DNA from 3 places in the Pseudomonas pichavaramensis genome. Region 2 is predicted to be linked to each of the others. Evidence: predicted binding sites of a transcription regulator. Region 2 holds the regulator's gene; each other region holds the start of a gene.
What was found. Region 2 encodes FliA, which starts transcription of late flagellar genes. Its sites were predicted from a motif close to CTAAAGTTTNNNNNNNNNNNGCCGNTAA; they were not measured.
Positions count from the first base shown of each region.

Region 1: a site for FliA is predicted at 2,690-2,717, ahead of ACJRW5_RS14145 (methyl-accepting chemotaxis protein). Genes of this name have one in related genera too.
Region 3: a site for FliA is predicted at 2,016-2,043, ahead of ACJRW5_RS11880 (flagellar protein MotY). Genes of this name have one in related genera too.

Region 1 covers NZ_JBJKFJ010000007.1:276,327-281,032, forward strand. Annotated here, with positions in the region: gene ACJRW5_RS14140 (LysR substrate-binding domain-containing protein) at 62-964, shown strand; gene ACJRW5_RS14145 (methyl-accepting chemotaxis protein) at 966-2,648, opposite strand; gene ACJRW5_RS14150 (Na+/H+ antiporter family protein) at 2,765-4,084, opposite strand; partial or broken gene ACJRW5_RS14155 (cache domain-containing protein) at 4,505-4,706, shown strand, end outside.
Region 2 covers NZ_JBJKFJ010000002.1:224,522-229,227, forward strand. Annotated here, with positions in the region: gene ACJRW5_RS04590 (chemotaxis protein CheA) at 1-520, opposite strand, end outside; gene ACJRW5_RS04595 (protein phosphatase CheZ) at 534-1,322, opposite strand; gene ACJRW5_RS04600 (chemotaxis response regulator CheY) at 1,342-1,716, opposite strand; gene fliA (RNA polymerase sigma factor FliA) at 1,817-2,563, opposite strand; gene fleN (flagellar synthesis regulator FleN) at 2,560-3,390, opposite strand; gene flhF (flagellar biosynthesis GTPase FlhF) at 3,499-4,706, opposite strand, start outside.
Region 3 covers NZ_JBJKFJ010000006.1:135,323-140,028, forward strand. Annotated here, with positions in the region: gene ACJRW5_RS11865 (bacterioferritin-associated ferredoxin) at 1-30, opposite strand, end outside; gene rnt (ribonuclease T) at 209-883, opposite strand; gene pyrC (dihydroorotase) at 880-1,926, opposite strand; gene ACJRW5_RS11880 (flagellar protein MotY) at 2,080-3,015, shown strand; gene ACJRW5_RS11885 (argininosuccinate synthase) at 3,182-4,399, shown strand; gene gloA (lactoylglutathione lyase) at 4,492-4,706, shown strand, end outside.

The sequences.
Region 1 (4,706 bases), on a different contig from region 2:
GAACCAATAGCCGATAAGACAGCATAAATGCGATAGTTCGTCCCACTCATAGGACACTGAAATGCATGACCTCAACGATCTGTTCTACTTCGCCAAGGTAGTGGAAGCTGGCGGTTTCGCCGCAGCCGGACGGGCCCTGGGCATTCCCAAGTCGCGCCTTTCACGACGTATCGCCGAGCTGGAGCAGCGCCTGGGCGCGCGCCTGCTGCAACGTAGCACCCGTAAGCTGGCGCTGACCGACATTGGCGAACGCTACCTGCGCCACTGTCAGGCGATGTTGCTGGAGGCCGAGCAGGCCGAAGAAACCGTGGCCAACCTGACCAGCGAACCGCGCGGCCGGGTGCGCTTCTCCAGCCCCAATGGGCTGACCCTGCTGCCCGAGATCATCAATGGGTTTCTTGCACGCTACCCGCAGGTTCAGCTGGAAGTACTGCATACCAATCGACGCGTGGATCTGCTCAACGAGGCAGTGGACGTCGCGCTGCGTGTGCGCATGGCCGAGGACGAAGAACCTGGCCTGATCACCCGGCGCCTGGTACCGGCGCGGGCCTATATCGTCGCTCACCCGAATCTGGTTGCCGGGCTGCCACTGAGCCACCCCAGCGACCTGCAACAGCTGCCGGCCCTGGGTGCAGTTGCAGCCGACCGGCGCATTCATTGGCGTTTCCACCATGAAGCGACGCATGAGGTCAGCGAGATTGCCATGGAAGCCCGGCTGGCCATCGACGACTTCCCCATTCGCAAATCGGCAGCACTGGCAGGGTTGGGGATCACCCTGCTACCAACGACCTTCTGCAACGAGGAGCTACTCGATGGCCGGCTGGTTGCCCTGCTACCGGAGTGGCATGTGCCACAGGGCCATGTGCAGCTGGCCTATGCACACAGGCGCGGCATGTCGCCGGCGGTCCGCGCCTGGATCGAGCACCTCAGCGAAGCGATAAGCCGCTGGAAATTGCCGGACTGAATCAGATACGGAACTGACGCACCAGCGCACCCAGACGCTCGCCGAGCCCGGCCAGGCTGCGTGCGGTCTGCGCGCCACGCTCGGTTTCGTCCGCCACGCTGTCCACCGCGACGGCGATCTGATGCACGCTGCGGTTGATCTCCTCGGCAACGGCCGTCTGCTCCTCAGCGGCGCTGGCGATCTGCGCGTTCATCGCGTTGATGGTGGCAATCAGCTGAGCGATGGCGTCGAGCGACTCCCCGGCTTTGTTGGCCTGCTCGCTGGTGATCTCACCGGCATCGCTGGAGCGACGCATCGAGGTCACCGACTCCTGAGTGCCCTGCTGCAGGCGATCGATCATGCCCTGGATTTCCTGGGTGCTCTGTTGAGTCCGACTGGCCAGCGCACGCACCTCATCGGCGACCACGGCGAAACCACGGCCGGCCTCACCGGCGCGCGCCGCCTCAATGGCAGCGTTGAGCGCCAGCAGGTTGGTCTGCTCGGCAATAGAGCGGATGACATCGAGCACGCTGACGATGGACTGCACGTCCTGCTGCAGACTATCCAGCGAGACACCACTGCTGCGGATGTCCTCGACCAATGAATGAATACGCTGGATGCTGCCGTCGACCACGCTTTTCGCCGATTGACCTTCACGATCCGTCTGCTGCGCAGCTTCCGCCGCATTCTGTGCGCTCTTGGCCACCTCGTGCGCAGCAGCCGACATCTCATTGATCGCCGTGGCGACCTGATCGGTCTCGTGACGCTGCTGCGCCATGGCCTGCTCGGAACGCTGGGCCTGCTGCGAAACCTGGGTAACCAATTCGGTGAGCTGGCCCGTCATCTCGACGATCTGCCGCACCAGACCATGCACTTTTTCGACGAAGCGGTTGAAAGAGCCCGCCAGTTGACCCAATTCATCCTCACTGGTGATCGGCAGACGACGTGTCAGGTCACCCTCGCCTGCGGCAATATCATCGAGATTGGCCTTGATCTGCTGCAACGGGCGCAGGAAGGCATTGCCGAGCCAGACACCGACAATTCCGAAGACCAGCAGCAACACCGCCGCAACGATCATGATGCTGGTGATGATGGTGCTGATACGGTGTTTGATCTCTGCTTCGACCTCCCCGACCTGTGCCTCGATACCATCGAGATTCAGCGCCGTGCCCACCGCCATATCCCACTTCGGCAGGTAATAGCTGTACGCCAGCTTGGGTACCTGTACCGACTCGTTACCCGGCAGCGGCGAGGAATAGTTGACGAAGTAGGTGTTGTTCTTCGCCACGTTGACCAGCTCGCGATTGATGTAAACCCCATTCGGGTCACGACGGTCAGCCAGGCTTTTGCCGACATCGACCGGACTATCGCCGCGGAAAAGCCGCACGACGTTGGAGTCATGACCGAAGAAGTAGCCGTCGGCGCCATATTTGATCTTCGAGAGAATCACGATGGCCTGGGCACGACCGGCCAGGTCACCCTGAGCAGCGCCGTCGTACAGCCCCTGAACGGAACCCAAGGCGATCTGCATGTAATGCTCCAGCTCACTGCGCTTCTCCTGCAGCAAGCGCTCGCGTGTTTCGCTCACTTCTTTCGCCGCCATGCTCTGCAATACCTTGGCTGCGGTGCCGCTCAACACCAACGCGAACAGGATGACCGGAACCAGCGCAAGCAGGATTACCTTGGTTTTCAATGTCAGGCGCATTCTTATTGTCCTTATGTACGAACCAAAACGGGGCTACCGATATATCGGCAGCCCCGTACAGGAGTTAAGCGACTAGAGATGCCGAGAACTTAATCCAGCGCATCATGTGCACACCTTTACAGCAGCATAGCGGCGCCCCAGCCGAACGCCAGAAGCGGCAGGTTGTAGTGCAGAAACGTAGGCACCACGCTGTCCCAGATGTGATTGTGCTGACTATCGGCGTTCAGGCCCGAGGTTGGCCCGAGGGTCGAGTCAGAAGCGGGTGAACCCGCGTCTCCCAAGGCGCCGGCAGTACCGACGATAGAGACGATCGCCAACGGGCTGAAACCGAGCTGCATGCCGAGCGGCACGAAGATCGCGGCGATGATCGGGATGGTCGAAAAGGACGAACCGATGCCCATGGTCACCAGCAGCCCCACCAGCAGCATCAACAGCGCACCGACAGCCTTGTTGTGGCCAATCAACTTGGCAGCGCTATCAACCAGCATCCCGACCTGGCCAGTGGTCTTCATCACTTCCGCAAAGCCGGCAGCGGCGATCATGATGAAGCCGATCATGGCCATCATTTTCATGCCCTCGGTGAACAGGCCGTCCGCTTCTTTCCAGCGCACTACGCCGGATACCGAGAAGACCACGAAACCGACCAGCGCACCGATGATCATCGAATCCAGCCACAGCTGCACGACGAATGCAGCTGCGATCGCCAAACCCGCTACCAGCAGGCTCAGTGGGTTGTACTGCACATCCAGGCGCTCGCTCTGTGCAACCTTATCCAAGTCATAAACACGCTTGCCCCGGTAAGTGAACAACACCGCCACGAGCAGACCGCAGAACATGCCCAATGCCGGAATGGCCATCGCCTGGGTGATGCTGATACCCGTCACATCGATACCGGACTTGGCGACATTGGCCAGAAGAATCTCGTTGAGAAAGATGCCACCGAAGCCGACCGGCAAGAACATGTATGGCGTGATCAGACCGAACGTCAGCACGCAGGCAATCAAGCGACGATCGAGTTGCAACTTGCTCAATACATAGAGCAGTGGCGGCACCAGCAACGGAATGAAAGCGATATGAATCGGCAGCAGGTTCTGTGAGGAAATGGCCACAGCCAGCAGCAGCCCGATCAGCACCCATTTCAGCGCTCCACCGCCACCTTCCTGCTGTTTGCCGACCAGTGCCAGAGCCTTGTCCGCCAGGGCATGAGCAAGGCCGGATTTGGCAATTGCCACAGCGAAGGCGCCCAGTAGTGCATAGGACAATGCAACCGTCGCACCGCCGCCCAATCCCTGGTTGAAGGCCTGGAGCGTGCCCTCGATACCCAGCCCACCCAACAACCCGCCTACAAAAGCCCCAATGATCAGCGCCACCACCACATGCACGCGACAGAGACTGAGCAGCAACATGATGCCGACTGCGGCTATAACAGCATTCATAAAACGTTCTACCTGCAGGTATGCCAGCCAGGGCCGGCGCAAAAAGCCGCGTACTCTGCCGCAAGCTGACTATCCTGTCAAAAATGGCCTGCGTTCATTATCTAAAGCATTTCGTGCATAATTTCGACCGCGCGCCATAACGGTCAAGAAAGCTGCCCGGGCACCGATAACCGCATTAGCCCTTGTAGAAAGGAACGCATCATGCTGTTCAGCCGTCTTTCGATCCAATGGAAGATCACACTGCTCGCCGGCCTTTGCCTGCTCGCCATCGTCACGTTGCTGGTTGGCGCCTCACAGTTCCAATCCAGCCGCAGCACCAATATGGTGCGCGAGGCCAGTTCCGGCATGCTGGAAGAGAGTGCCAAACTGCGCTTGAAGGCCCGAGCTCAATTGCAGGCGATCCGCATCCAGCGCTACTTCATGGACGCCTATCAGTACGGCAAAGGATTCTCCAGACAGATCCTGTTTCTGCGCGAACAAGCCGAGAAGCGCTTCCTCGATGCATTCGACCTGCGTGAGGACCTGACGCAACAGGTACGTACCAGCCTGGAAGCCAACCCAGCTTTGCTCGGCCTCTATCTGGTATTCGAGCCCGACGCACTGGATGGCAAGGACGAACTCT
Region 2 (4,706 bases):
CACCCAGTGCGTCGAGCAATTGCTCGAATTCATCATCAGTGATGTCACCCGAGAGCGTTGGCGCGACCACGGGCTCTGGCTCAGGCTCGGCCTGCTGCGCAGGCGCAGCAGCCGGAGCGGCCTCTGCCCCAGCAGGCTCAGCCAGGCGCGCCAGTGCGGCCAGCAACTCAGGGGAAGCAGGCGTAGGTTCGCGGCGCTCACGCACCTCACCGAACATGCCATTGACTGCATCAAGAGCCTCGAGCACCACATCCATCAGTTCCGAGTCGACGCGACGCTCACCCTTGCGCAGGATGTCGAACACGTTTTCGGCGATATGGCAGCACTCCACCAGCTCATTGAGCTGGAGGAAGCCCGCTCCGCCCTTGACGGTATGGAAACCGCGAAAGATGGCGTTGAGCAGGTTCATGTCGTCCGGTCGGCTTTCCAGCTCGACTAATTGTTCGGACAACTGTTCGAGAATCTCGCCGGCCTCTACCAGGAAGTCCTGGAGGATCTCTTCATCGGCGCCGAAGCTCATATGTGTGTGCTCCTTAGAACCCTAGACTGGACAGCAGGTCGTCGACATCGTCCTGACTGGAGGCAACGTCATCACGCTTATCGGCATGAATCTGCGGACCTTCACCCCGCGATGGCTCTTTTGATTTTTCCTGTTCGGCACGCAGCACTTCATGGTCATGCTGAATACCGGCAAAACGATCGACCTGACTGGCCATGAGCATCAGTTTCACCAGATTGCTCTCGACCTCGGTCACCAACTGGGTGACACGCTTGATCACCTGCCCGGTAAGGTCCTGGTAGTCCTGCGCCAGCAGAATATCGTTGAGGTGATTGGACAACTTGGCGCCGTCACGCTCGCTGCGAGCCAGAAACAGCTCGACACGCTTGGCCAGTTCGCGAAACCCGTCAGCCCCAATCTCGCGACGCATGAAGCGACCCCATTCCGCCCCCAGGCTTTGCGCCTCATCGCTCAGGTCATTGACCAACGGAGCGCTCTGCTCCACCAGATCCATGGTGCGGTTGGCAGCCCTTTCGGTCTGGGTAACGACGTAGTTCAAGCGTTCGGTCGCATCGGCAATCTGCGAAAGCTCCTGCGCATGCGGCATGCGCGGATCGATCTGGAAATTGACAATGGCGTTGTGCAGTTCACGGGTCAGCTTGCCAACCTCGTGATAGAGCCCGTGGTCACGGACCTTGTTGAGCTCGTTGATCAGTTGCACCGCGGCGCCGAAATTGCCTTGTTCGAGGCTATCGACCAAATCGCGGGCGTTGTTCTTCAGGGTCGACTCGAGGTCACCCATCGTGGAGTCATCATGTTCCATAGCACCCTCGCGGCCGACATCAGCCGTTGACCCGCTCGAAGATCTTCTCGATCTTTTCCTTCAGCACCTGGGCGGTGAAGGGTTTGACCACGTAGCCATTCACGCCGGCCTGGGCCGCCTCGATGATCTGATCGCGCTTGGCTTCAGCAGTCACCATCAGCACTGGCAGATGCTTGAGGCGCTCGTCAGCGCGCACGGCACGCAGCAGGTCGATGCCGGTCATACCGGGCATGTTCCAGTCGGTCACCAGAAAGTCGAAGCTGCCACTTTGCAACATCGGCAGCGCCGAAGTGCCGTCATCGGCTTCTGCGGTGTTGGTGAAACCCAAATCCCGCAAGAGGTTCTTGATGATCCGTCGCATCGTCGAAAAATCATCAACGATGAGGATTTTCATGTTCTTGTCCAAGTCGACCTCCGTACAGTCCCAAACGTATTGCGCTCGCAACTACGTCCTTTAATCGTGAAACCGCTTGCGCCTGCGAGTAAGCCGCCCTTCAGCCGGCGCGCCATTCGCTCAGTCGTGAGCGCAGGCGTGCCGCGCACTGACTGTGCAATTGACTCACGCGCGACTCGCTAACCCCCAGCACTTCACCGATTTCTTTCAAGTTCAGTTCTTCATCGTAATACAGCGCCAGCACAAGACGTTCACGCTCCGGTAAGCCGGCGATGGCATCGGCCAAAGCCGCCTGGAAGCGTTCGTCTTCGAGGTCCCGCGAAGGTTCGAGATGGGTGTGCCCGGCGTCTTCATGCAACCCTCCGTGCTCGCCGTCCTGCAGAAGGTCGTCGAAGCTGAACAGGCGGCTGCCCAAAGTGTCGCCAAGAATGCCGTAGTAATCCTCCAGACTCAATTGGAGTTCGGCCGCAACCTCGTGATCTTTAGCGTCACGCCCGGTACGGGCCTCCACGACACGAATCGCATCGCTGACCATGCGACTGTTGCGGTGCACCGAACGCGGCGCCCAGTCGCCCTTGCGCACCTCATCGAGCATGGCCCCGCGGATACGAATTCCGGCGAAGGTTTCGAAGCTGGCTCCTTTGCTGGAGTCGTATTTACGTGAAGCTTCGAGCAAACCGATCATGCCCGCCTGGATCAGATCATCGACCTGCACGCTGGCCGGCAAACGTGCCAGCAGGTGGTAGGCGATACGCTTGACCAAGGGGGCATAACGCTCGATCAACTGGTGCTGGGAATCCTGCGCCTGCGCCTTGTTGTACATACGAAGTCCAGAAGCTGCTGTCATACGGCGCTGTCAGCCGTCGGTTGCTGCACCAGACGCTCGACAAAAAACTCCAGATGGCCACGGGGGTTGGCCGGCAGCGGCCAGGTGTCAACCTTCTGGGCAATCGCCTTGAACGCCAGAGCGCACTTGGATCGTGGGAACGCTTCATAAACGGCACGCTGCTTCTGTACGGCCTTGCGCACGCACTCGTCGTAGGGCACGGCACCGACATACTGCAGGGCGACGTCAAGAAAACGATCCGTCACCTTGGTCAGCTTAGCAAAGAGATTGCGACCTTCCTGCGGGCTGTGGGCCATATTGGCCAGCACACGGAAACGGCTGATGCCATGGTCGCGATTGAGCAGTTTGATCAGCGCATAGGCGTCGGTGATGGAGGTCGGTTCATCGCACACCACCACGAGAACTTCCTGCGCAGCACGAACGAAGCTGACCACCGCATCACCGATACCGGCTGCGGTATCGATCACCAGCACGTCAAGATTCTCGCTGATATCGCTGAATGCCTGGATCAGCCCGGCGTGCTGCATCGGCGTGAGGCTGACCATGCTCTGCGTGCCAGACGCTGCCGGCACGATGCGAATACCACCCGGGCCCTGCAGCAATACGTCGCGCAGGTCACATTCGCCAGCAATCACATCGGCCAGCGTACGCTTGGGCGTAAGGCCCAACAGTACATCGACGTTAGCCAGGCCTAGGTCGGCGTCCATCAGCATGACTCGGCGGCCGAGGTCAGCCAGGGCCATGGACAGATTCACCGACACATTGGTCTTGCCGACGCCACCCTTGCCGCCGGTCACCGCGATCACCTGTACGGGATGCATACCCATGTTCTTTCTACACCTTGTCTAACTTCGACTTGGCCATCCCAGATCGATTACCTGTGGAGGCCGTTCACTTCTGCGTCATGACGCGGGAGGGTGCAACAATACCGTCCGTTATCCGGCGCGCTGCGCCGGCTGCTGATAGAGCCCGGCGAACAGCTGCGCCATGGCATCTTCACTCGGCTGCTCCGCAGACTGCAGTCCTACTGCACGACTGACCAGTTGGTGACTACGCGGCACCTGCAGGTCATCCGGAATTCGCGGTCCATCAGTGACATAGGCTACCGGCAGTTGCTGGCCTATAGCCAGACCCAATACCTCACCCAGGCTGGCAGCCTCGTCAAGCTTTGTCAGTATGCAGCCTGCAAGGCCGCAACGCTTGTAACTATGGTAGGCCGCCTTGAGCACTTGGCTCTGACTCGTTGCCGCCAATACCAGATAATTCTTTGCCTTGATCCGCGCCGAAGCCAGACTTTCCAGCTGCAAACGCAAAGCCGGATCGTTGCCCGGCAGGCCGGCGGTGTCGACCAGCACCACGCGCTTCTTGGCCAGGGGGGTCAGAGCCTGTAACAGGGACTGCCCTGGATCGACCTGAGTCACCGATACGCCAAGGATACGCCCAAGCGTCTTGAGTTGCTCTTGCGCGCCAATACGATAGCTATCCATACTGACCAGAGCGACCTGTTGCGCGCCGTACTTAAGTACGTAGCGCGCAGCCAGCTTGGCCAGCGTGGTGGTTTTGCCCATACCGGCGGGGCCGACCAGAGCGATTACCCCGCCCTCTTCCAGCGGCTCTACCTTGGGCGTTCTGATGGCGTGAGCCAGATGCGCCAGGATCATCCGCCAGGCCTGACGCGGCTCGGCGATCCCAGACACCTTGTTCAGCAGCGCTTGCGACAGCTCGGCCGACAGGCCCATGCGCTGCAGGCGACGCCAGAGGTTGGCCTGCTGCGGACGACGATTCTGCATCTGCCCCCAAGCAATCGAGCCCAGCTGAACCTCGATCAGCTCACGCAGGCCGTGCAGTTCGAAGCGCATGGCATCCAGCGCGCGCGGGTCAACCGCTGGCGCCGCAGCCGCGACGGCCTCGACAGGACGCTGAGGTTTGACCGGAGTAGCCGGCAGTTCGGGGGCCAGCAGCGACTCGTTGGCGAACAACTGGCGATCCTTGCCAGCGTCCTGCTCGGCACGGGTGGTCAGCTCGGCCTGGGCACTGGCGATGCGTGCCTGGGTCTTGCGCAGCTCGGCTTCCAGCGCCGGGTTCGGCCGTACCGGTGCCGGCGCCTGGTAATCCAGCGCAGCCGTCAGCTCGACGCCACCAG
Region 3 (4,706 bases), on a different contig from region 2:
GGTAACACCTTCACAGAGGCAGACGTACATAAGCAAGGCTCGTCTTGGTGGGTCTGTTCGATGAATCGGATACTAATGTTAATGAGAATGCTTGTCAAAAGTCGGCGGCGATTATTCGCATTCGCTGACGAACGGTGTGCGTGGCACATTGTTCAGGCATGAAAAAACCGGCATGCGCCGGTCTTTTCATGGACGGGTGATGCAGGGATCAGTGGTCGAACTCGTCCCAGCCACCCATCTCTTTCCAGCGATTGACGATGCCGCAGAACAGCTCGGCGGTCTTCTCGGTGTCGTAGCGTGCCGAGTGCGCCTCCTTGCCGTCGAACTCGATGCCGGCCGCCTGGCAGGCCTTGGCCAGTACGGTCTGGCCGTAGGCGAGGCCGGCCAGGGTGGCGGTGTCGAAGCTGGAGAACGGATGGAACGGATTACGCTTGATGCCGCAACGGTTGACCGCGGCATTGAGAAAGCCGAGATCGAAGCTGCTGTTGTGCCCGACCAGAATGGCGCGTTTGCAGCCGGCCGATTTGATCGACTTGCGAATGCCCTTGAAGATTTCCCCCAGCGCATGATCTTCGCTTACGGCCATGCGCAGCGGGTGATCGAGCTTGATGCCGGTGAACTCCAGCGCCGCCTGTTCGATATTGGCGCCTTCGAACGGCTCGATGCGGAAGAAGTGCGTGTGATCCGGATAGAGGAAGCCCGTCTCGTCCATGGCGATGGTGGTGGCGGCGATCTCCAGCAGCGCGTCGGTGGCACTGTTGAAACCGCCGGTCTCCACGTCAACCACGACCGGCAGGTAGCCACGAAAGCGCGCAGCCATCGGCGAGCGCGGCCCGGCCGGCAGGCTGGCTTCCAGTTCGTCGTCGTAGTTGTCTTCGCTCATGCCTGGGCCTCCAGCAGTTTCCAGCGCAGGGTTTCGCCAGCGCGCAGCGGCACGACGCTGCTATCGCCCAGTGGCAGGCTGGCCGGGACGGTCCACTCCTCACGCACCAGGGTGATGCTGTCGCTGTTGCGCGGCATGCCGTAGAAGTCCGGGCCGTGGAAGCTGGCGAAGGCTTCCAGTTTGTCCAGTGCGCCACGTTGCTCGAAGGCCTCGGCATACAGCTCGATGGCGGCATACGCGGTGTAGCAGCCGGCGCAGCCGCAGGCCGCTTCCTTGGCATGCTTGGCGTGTGGCGCCGAGTCGGTACCGAGGAAGAACTTGGCGTTGCCACCGGTGGCGGCATCGAGCAGGGCTTCCTGGTGCACGTTGCGCTTGAGGATCGGCAGGCAATAGAAGTGCGGACGAATGCCGCCGACCAGCATGTGGTTGCGGTTGTACAGCAGGTGGTGGGCGGTGATGGTGGCGCCGACGTTGGCCGAGGCGGCCTCGACGAACTGCACTGCGTCACGGGTGGTGATGTGCTCGAACACCACTTTCAGGTTCGGGAAGCGCTCGACCACACGGGTCAGGTGCTCGTCGATAAAGGTCTTCTCACGGTCGAACACGTCGATCTCGGAGCGGGTCACTTCACCGTGCACCAAGAGCAGCATGCCGACCTCGGCCATGGCTTCGAGCACCGGGAAGATCTTGTCGATGCTGGTCACGCCCGAGTCCGAGTTGGTGGTGGCGCCGGCCGGGTACAGCTTGGCGGCGTGCACGAAGCCGCTGGCCTTGGCCGCGCGGACATCCTCGGGACGGGTGTTGTCGGTGAGGTAGAGCACCATCAGCGGCTCGAAACGGCTGCCGGCCGGACGCGCCGCGAGAATGCGCTGGCGGTAGGCATCGGCTTCCTCGGCATTGCGTACCGGCGGAACCAGGTTGGGCATGATGATGGCGCGGCCGAAGGCGCGCGCGGCATCGCCGACGGTGTGTGGCAGCACCGCGCCATCGCGCAGGTGAATGTGCCAGTCATCGGGACGCAGAAGAGTCAGACGGTCGGACATGGGGGCTTCCAGGCGGGTAAAACGTGGCCGCATGGTAACTGAAAAGCGCCTGTTCGCGCTCGCGCCAGCGTGACAATCGAACGCAGGGGGTCAAGTTTCCGCGAGTGTGACCGATATCACCTGAGAACGCTGTGAACCGCCCTGGAGCCTGTCGTGCGTGCGCCCTATTTCATCCTGATCAGCCTGCTGGCTGGCATGCCTTTGTGTCTGCCGGCGCATGCCATCAGCTTCCAGACTCGACTGGAGAAGGTGGAGTGGAAAGTCGAAGGCGACCAGTTCGAGTGCCGTCTGAGTCAGCCGATCAGCAACTTCGGCAGTGGTGAGTTCGTGCGCCGCGCGGGTGAGCAGGTGACGTTCCGCCTCAAGGCGCGTGAGCGCTGGCTCGGCAACGGTTCCGCAGTTCTGTTGGCCGCAGCGGCACCCTGGCAGCCGGGACGTAGTGATATCAACCTGGGAGTGGTCAGCATCGGTAATGGCGACGTACCGTTCAACAGCTCTCAGGAGCAGGGCGCGCGGCTGCTGACCGGCTTGCTGGAAGGCCGTAGCCCGGTGGTGCGTCATCGCACCCTCAATGGCAGTGAAAGCCTGGAAGTGCGTTTGCTGCCGGTGAAATTTCATCAGGCCTATGACGACTATCAGGCCTGCACCGCGAAGTTGCTACCAGTCAATTTCGATCAGATCCGTCAGGCGCAGATCGGCTTTCCCGGCGGCGGAATCGATCTCGATCCGATGGCCAAGGCCAAGCTCGATATCATCCTCGACTTCGTCAAGGCCGATCCGACCATCAACAGCTTCCAGATCGACGGTCACGCCGACAACAGCGGTAACCGCCTGACCAATCGCGACCTTTCCCGGCGGCGTGCGCTGGCCGTGCAGGAGTATCTGAAAGCTGGCGGTATTCCGGCTGAGCAGATTACCGTGCGTTTCCACGGCGAGCGCTATCCGTTGGTGCCGAACAATAACGAGGCCAACCGCGCCAAGAACCGCCGCGCCACTCTGCGCCTGGACCGCGTGCCGGTTCCTGAGACAGCGCCACAGAGCGCGCCGGCCACGCCGCCGGCTGACCCGCCCGGCAGTACGCCCTCCTGATAAATCCTCTCACGAGTGCCGCTGAGCCGGGGGCTGCCTGTGATCTGCGGCGATAAATGACGAATATCTTCGTCGCCTCATCGTCACAAGCTGTCGCGCCTCTGTAAATTGCCCCGCGAGGCCAGTAGAATCACGGGTTTTACCGTACAACCCGTGGAGTGATGGCATGGCGGACGTCAAAAAGGTAGTTCTGGCCTATTCCGGTGGCCTGGACACCTCGGTGATCCTCAAGTGGCTGCAAGATACCTACAACTGTGAAGTGGTGACCTTCACCGCTGACCTCGGCCAGGGCGAAGAGGTCGAGCCGGCTCGTGCCAAGGCTCAGGCCCTGGGCGTCAAGGAAATCTACATCGACGACCTGCGCGAAGAATTCGTGCGTGATTTCGTCTACCCGATGTTCCGCGCCAACACCATCTACGAAGGCGAGTACCTGCTGGGTACCTCCATCGCCCGTCCGCTGATCGCCAAGCGCCTGATCGAAATCGCCAACGAGACCGGCGCTGACGCCATCTCCCATGGCGCCACCGGCAAGGGTAACGACCAGGTGCGTTTCGAGCTGGGCGCCTATGCGCTGAAGCCGGGCGTCAAAGTCATCGCCCCGTGGCGCGAGTGGGACTTGCTGTCGCGCGAGAAGCTGATGGACTACGCCGAGAAGCACGCCATCCCAATCGAGCGCCACGGCAAGAAGAAGTCGCCGTACTCCATGGACGCCAACCTGCTGCACATCTCCTATGAGGGCGGCGTGCTGGAAGACACCTGGACCGAGCACGAAGAAGACATGTGGCGTTGGACCAAGTCGCCGGAAGCGGCGCCGGACGTGCCGACTTACATCGAGCTGACCTACCGCGGCGGTGACATCGTCGCCATCGACGGCAAGGAAATGACTCCGGCGCAGGTGCTGGCCGAGCTGAACCGCATCGGTGGCGAGAACGGCATCGGTCGTCTGGATATCGTCGAGAACCGCTTCGTCGGTATGAAGTCCCGTGGTTGCTACGAAACCCCCGGCGGCACCATCATGCTTAAGGGTCACCGCGCCATCGAGTCGATCACCCTCGACCGCGAAGTCGCCCACCTGAAAGACGAGCTGATGCCGAAGTACGCCAGCCTGATCTACAACGGTTTCTGGTGGAGCCCGGAGCGTCTGATGCTGCAACAGATGATCGACGCCTCTCAGGCCAACGTGAACGGTGTGGTACGCCTGAAGCTGTACAAGGGCAACGTCATCGTTACCGGCCGTAAGTCCGACGAGTCGTTGTTCGACGCCAACATCGCGACCTTCGAGGAAGACGGCGGCGCCTACAACCAGCAGGACGCAGCGGGCTTCATCAAGCTCAACGCCCTGCGCATGCGCATCGCCGCTGGCAAGGGCCGCAAGCTGCTCTGATAGACTGCTTGCAGCGTGTCAAATAACCCCGGCCACGCGCCGGGGTTTGTCATTCTGAGCCCGGCTACACCGGGCCGATGAGGAGAATAGCCATGAGACTGCTGCATACCATGCTGCGTGTCGGCAATCTGGACAAGTCCATCGCCTTCTACACTGAAGTGCTGGGCATGACTCTGCTGCGCCGCAAGGACTACCCGGAAGGCCAGTTCACCCTGGCATTCGTCGGCTATGGCGATGAGGCGCACAACAGCGTGATCGAGCTGACCCACAACTGGGGCGTCGACAGCTACGAGCTGGGTAACGGCTA